2 linked regions of the Hydrogenovibrio crunogenus genome follow. The protein of the gene in region 1 interacts with the protein of each later gene in a pairwise test. Links are inferred from orthologs where the notes say so. Each region holds a gene or a part of one and is shown in the gene's direction. Other genes may lie near its edges.

Region 1 (3,032 bases):
CCTTTAAAGAAGCAATGGAACCAGAGTTTAAAACCTATGCTAAACAAGTTAAGGTCAATGCTCAAGCAATGGCTAAAGTTTTTATGGAAAGAGGGTTTGACGTGGTTTCAAAAGGAACCGAAAACCATTTGTTCTTAGTAAGCTTCATTGAACAAGGGCTGACGGGTAAATTGGTGGATGCGGCGTTGGGTGACGCGCATATTACGATTAATAAAAACTCGGTACCGAACGATCCAATGTCTCCATTTGTGACCAGTGGTATTCGTGTAGGTACTGCCGCTTCCACAACTCGTGGGTTTACCGAAGAAGATTCGAAAAATCTAGCTACTTGGATGTGTGATGTGATTGATTCTTGTCAGCAAGCTTCTGAGTCTTGGGACGAGAAGGTGGTGGCTGAGGTTCGTGAAAAAGTGAAAGCATTGTGTGCGGCACGTCCGGTATATAAGTAACTTCATTTTAAGAGTTCTTAATGCATTGTCCTTTTTGTAACGCACCTGATACCAAAGTAATCGACTCTCGCCTCGCAACGGAAGGGGCGCAGGTGCGACGTCGTCGTGAATGCATGAGCTGTGCAGAACGTTTTACAACGTACGAGACTGCAGAGCTCACATTGCCACGTGTGATCAAGTCGGACGGTAACCGTGAACGATTTGATGATGATAAAATTCGTCGAGGTTTGATAAAAGCCTTGGAAAAGCGACCTGTTGCCAGTGAGGCGATTGATCAAGTTGTGAATCGAATTCATAAACAATTGACTGCTGAAGGGGTTCGAGAGATTCCTTCTTCTCAGATAGGAGAGCTTCTAATGGAGGCACTTAAAGAATTGGATCAGGTTGCTTATGTTCGTTTTGCTTCTGTTTACCGTTCTTTCCAAGACGTCAATGCTTTTCGAGAAGAGATTGAAAAGCTGGTTAAAGCGACTAAATCACAATAATGTCTTTGTCTTCAAATACGGCTTTTTCTGATTTTGATATTCAAATGATGCAAAAAGCCATCGACTTGGCTCGAAAAGGTGTTTACTCAACAAAGCCAAATCCTGCTGTTGGATGCGTTATCACTCAACAAGAAAAAATCATTGCGGAAGGGTGGCATCAGAAAGCGGGCGAACCTCATGCCGAGCGTGTTGCATTAGACAATGCAACAGAGTCGGTCAAGGGTGCAACCGTTTATGTAACTTTAGAGCCTTGCTCTCATCATGGTAAAACACCGCCTTGTGCGGATGCTCTAGTTGAGTCAGGAGTTGCTAGAGTCGTAATTGCCATGCAAGATCCTAATCCGCTTGTGGCTGGAAACGGGATTAAAAGATTAGAGCAGGCCGGAATTGTTGTCGATAGTGGCATTTTGTCTGAAGAAGCCGCAGCTTTAAATAAAGGGTTTGTTTCTGCCATGAAGTCGAATAGACCGTTCATTCGCTTAAAAGTAGCGAACAGTTTAGATGGACGAACGGCCATGGCGAATGGCGAAAGTCAATGGATCACTGGGCCGGAATCCCGGAATCAAGTCCATTTAATGCGAGCTCAGCATGGTGCGATTGTCACAGGTGTTGGAACTGTCTTAGCGGATGATCCAAGTTTAAATGTGCGCTTACCTGATGACGTGTTGGCTGAATTAGGTTTAACAGCGGAAAATTGCCACCCTTTAAGAGTTGTGTTGGATGCAAATCTGAGCACGCCGCTAGAAGCTAAAATGTTGTCCTTACCCGGACGAACGCTTTTGATGACGTCTAAAGAAACAGCAGATCAAAGTTTGGATCTGATTGAACGGTTTTATCAAAAGGGTGCGGAAGTGATAGCGGTGGAATCGGATGGTGATAAACTGGATATACCATCCGTGCTTTCGTATTTGCTGGAAAACGAAAAAATCTATGATGTGATGGTAGAAGCGGGGGCTATTGTCGCAGGGGCTTTTATCCAGGCAGGCATGGTTAATGAATTGCATGTTTTCACTGCGCCCATTTTAATGGGTGAAATGGCTAAACCCATGTTTGTTTTACCCGGCCTGGCCGAAATGGTCGATAAAAAGGTTTTTGCTTACCAGTCTGTTCAAGCGTTGGGCGAAGATTTATACTTGGTGCTGACCCCTAAAAATGTCTCCGCAGAGGAAGTTTAATGTTTACCGGTATTATTGAGTCTGAAGGTTTTATATCACGTATTGAACCCGTTAACGGGGATGCGCGTATGACCATTGAGGTGGGGAAGTTGGATATGTCAGACGTCAAAATCGGTGACAGTATCGCGTGTAATGGTGTGTGTTTGACAGCAATTGAATTAACGCCCTCAGCGTATGTCGCAGATGTGTCCTCAGAAACCCTAAAAGTGACCACCTTGGGGGCTTTAAAAGTCGGTTCTCCGGTTAACTTGGAAAAGGCATTACGTCTTCAGGATCGTTTGGGAGGCCATTTGGTTAGCGGGCATGTCGATGGCGTTGGAAAAGTATTGTCGATTACGCAAGAAGCACGTTCTTGGCGTTATCAAATCGAATCGCCTGCTGCGCTGGCCAAATATATTGCAGCAAAAGGATCTATTTGTATTAATGGCATCAGCCTAACGGTTAACCAAGTCGATGGTTGTGTGTTCGATGTCAATATAGTGCCGCATACCAGGCAAGAGACGACGATTAAACACTTCCAAGTGGGAACAGCGGTTAACTTGGAAGTAGATTTGCTGGCACGCTATTTAGAAAGAATGTTAAGCGCGCCGAATGACACTGAGCAATCAGATACGAACTCGTCTAACATTACGCGTGAATTATTATCGGATCGCGGCTTTTTGTAACAAATAATTGGACAAAACATGCAGTTAAATACCATTGAAGAATTGATTGAAGATTATAAGCAAGGCAAGATGATCATCCTGATGGATGATGAGGACCGTGAAAATGAAGGTGACTTAATGATGCCTGCCAGTGCGGTAACTGCTGATCAAATCAATTATATGGCACGATACGGGCGAGGGTTGATTTGTCTGACCTTGACCAAAGAGCGTTGTCAGCAACTGCATCTCCCACTGATGACACGAAATAACCAAGATTCT
Region 2 (2,895 bases), 1.0 Mb from region 1 along the record:
CACACACACCAGTGTTGCAATACGGGATGCTTTATCGACCGTCAAGATTCCTTTTATTGAAGTGCATTTATCTAACATTCACAAAAGAGAAGCTTTTCGAACCCATTCATATTTTTCTGACCTGGCTGAAGGCGTGATTGCCGGTCTGGGTCCAATAGGCTATCAGCTCGCGCTGGCTGCCGCAGTTGAAAAACTGAAATAAAAATACATTTAAATAACGACTATTTAAGAGGAATAGAGAACATGGATATTCGTTCAATTCGTAAATTGATTGAAATTGTAGAACAGTCTGACGTTGCTGAAATTGAAATTAAAGAAGGTGAGCACAACATTCGCATCACTCGTAGCAAAGAGCCTGTCATGATGTCTGCGCCTGCAGCGCCAGCACAAATGGCTTATGAAGCTGCACCCGCTGCGGCTGCACCACAACAATCTGCCGCACCTGCGGAATCACCTGCGGCTCCTGCAGAAACAGGACATACCGTTCCATCTCCAATGGTCGGGACTTTTTATGCCTCACCTTCTCCGGATGCGGGTCCATTTGTCAGCGTGGGAGACCAAGTCTCAGCCGGTGACACCCTTTGTATTATTGAAGCGATGAAAATCATGAATCCAATTGAAGCAGATGTTTCTGGAACCGTGAAGAAAATTCTTGTTCAAAACGCTGAACCTGTTGAGTTCGGTCAAGCTTTATTCATCATCGAATAATAGGATACCTGCATGATTGAAAAAATTCTGATTGCCAACCGTGGAGAAATTGCACTACGCGTGCTAAGAGCCTGTAAAGAAATGGGCATCAAAACGGTCGCAGTCCACTCCACAGCAGATGCTAACCTAAAACATGTCTTGCTAGCAGATGAGTCTGTGTGTATTGGGCCTGCACCGTCTTCTGAAAGTTACCTCAATATTCCAGCCATTATTTCAGCCGCTGAAATCACGGATGCCGAAGCGATTCACCCAGGGTATGGTTTCTTATCTGAAAATGCCGACTTTGCCGAGCGCGTTGAAGAAAGCGGATTTATTTTTATGGGGCCTAAGGCTGAAACGATCCGCATTATGGGCGACAAAGTATCCGCTATCCGTGCGATGAAGGCGGCAGGTGTTCCTACCGTTCCCGGCTCCGGCGGCCCATTAAGCGACGATGAAGAAGCTAATAAACAACTGGCTAAAGAAATTGGCTACCCAATTATCATCAAAGCTTCCGGTGGTGGTGGTGGACGCGGTATGCGCGTTGTTCATACCGAATCAAACCTGATTAAGTCAATTCAGTTGACTAAATCAGAAGCAGGTAGCTTCTTTGGTAACCCAGAAGTGTATATGGAAAAATTTCTGGAAACGCCGCGCCACATTGAAATTCAAGTACTGGCCGATGGGTTGGGCAACGCCATTCACCTAGGAGAGCGTGACTGCTCAATGCAGCGTCGTCATCAAAAGGTGGTTGAAGAAGCCCCTGCGCCGGGCATTACAGAAGAACAACGTAACCGTATCGGGCAAGCTTGTGTAAACGCCTGTATTGAAATCGGCTATCGTGGTGCGGGAACCTTTGAATTTTTATATGAAAACGGCGAGTTTTATTTCATTGAAATGAATACCCGTTTACAAGTAGAACACCCTGTAACGGAACAAGTCACGGGCGTGGACTTAGTAAAAGCTCAGATCGAAATTGCAATGGGTAAACCGCTAAGCATCAAGCAGGAAGATATCATCATTCGAGGTCATGCCATTGAATGTCGTATCAATGCCGAAAACCCATCGAACAACTTTATTCCTTCTCCAGGTAAAATTGAACGTTTACACTTAGCCGGTGGAATTGGCGTTCGTTGGGATTCTCATATTTATACGGGTTACCCAGTTCCGCCGCACTACGATTCAATGATAGGGAAACTGATTTGTTATGGCCCTGACCGTACTTCAGCCGTGGCACGTATGGACACTGCTTTGGATGAGTTGATTATCCAAGGCATTGAAACCAATATTCGTATGCAACGCGAAATCATGAATGACTTTGGGTTCTGTGAAGGTGAACAAAATATCCATTATTTAGAACACCGATTGGAACATCTCGTTTAGACTCTAGTTCATCACAAACTCATTAACATCAACCACGTTGAGCCTATAATGTAACTATTTATCGGCCGCGTGGTTTTTACGTTTAAAGGACCCTTATGGCTTGGATTCAAATTAACACCACGGTTTCAGAAGCACTTGCAGAACCACTATCAGATGCATTCATGGAAGTAAATGCAGCATCCGTCACATTTGCAGACGCAAAAGACCAACCCATTTTTGAACCTGAAATTGGCACAACCCCTATTTGGAATCAAACCAAAGTCATCGGTTTATTTGATGCCGAAACCGACATTCCAGCGATCATCAGTCAACTAGAAACCTTAATACCGGATATACCAGCTGAGTGCTATAGCATTGAAGCGCTTGAGGACAAAGACTGGATTCGAGCCTGGATGGATCAATTTCAACCCATGCAGTTTGGTTCACGACTCTGGATTATACCCAGTTGGTGTGACATCCCTGAACCCGAAGCAGTTAACCTCATGCTAGACCCAGGGATGGCATTTGGGACAGGGACTCACCCAACCACGGCTTTATGCCTTACTTGGCTCGACCAAAACCCACCTACTGATTTAACTGTCATTGACTATGGTTGCGGTTCAGGCGTATTGGCACTCGCCTCTGAAAAGTTAGGCGCAAAACAGGTAAAAGGCACCGATATTGACCCACAAGCGATTATCGCCAGTCAACAAAATGCGGATAGAAATGAGGCCGATATTGAATTCAAACTGGTCAAAGAATTTCATTCCGATCCTGTTGACCTATTAATTGCTAACATTCTTGCAGGGCCTCTCAAAGAACTGGCACCAGAATTTATTCGTTTGA

Evidence for each region.
Region 2: the proteins of ribD (region 1) and accC interact in binary tests that used the Escherichia coli proteins (3 or more experiments, as listed by UniProt). The link is inferred for Hydrogenovibrio crunogenus from one-to-one orthologs.

The regions. Positions count from the first base shown.
Region 1 is NZ_CP032096.1:1,515,450-1,518,481, reverse strand. What follows is about bases 66-3,021. They hold ribD (bifunctional diaminohydroxyphosphoribosylaminopyrimidine deaminase/5-amino-6-(5-phosphoribosylamino)uracil reductase RibD), read left to right. Parts: upstream 66-933; coding sequence 934-2,109; downstream 2,110-3,021. Other genes in these bases: ribBA (bifunctional 3,4-dihydroxy-2-butanone-4-phosphate synthase/GTP cyclohydrolase II), read left to right, coding at 2,793-3,021; GHNINEIG_RS07330 (riboflavin synthase), read left to right, coding at 2,109-2,774; nrdR (transcriptional regulator NrdR), read left to right, coding at 470-934; glyA (serine hydroxymethyltransferase), read left to right, coding at 66-449. In the rest of the region: more of glyA, read left to right, coding at 1-65; more of ribBA, read left to right, coding at 3,022-3,032. UniProt on the Escherichia coli protein: Converts 2,5-diamino-6-(ribosylamino)-4(3h)-pyrimidinone 5'-phosphate into 5-amino-6-(ribosylamino)-2,4(1h,3h)-pyrimidinedione 5'-phosphate.
Region 2 is NZ_CP032096.1:482,791-485,685, reverse strand. Bases 77-2,895 are described here. They hold accC (acetyl-CoA carboxylase biotin carboxylase subunit), read left to right. Parts: upstream 77-720; coding sequence 721-2,070; downstream 2,071-2,895. Other genes in these bases: prmA (50S ribosomal protein L11 methyltransferase), read left to right, coding at 2,166-2,895; accB (acetyl-CoA carboxylase biotin carboxyl carrier protein), read left to right, coding at 244-708; aroQ (type II 3-dehydroquinate dehydratase), read left to right, coding at 77-202. In the rest of the region: more of aroQ, read left to right, coding at 1-76. UniProt on the Escherichia coli protein: This protein is a component of the acetyl coenzyme A carboxylase complex; first, biotin carboxylase catalyzes the carboxylation of the carrier protein and then the transcarboxylase transfers the carboxyl group to form malonyl-CoA.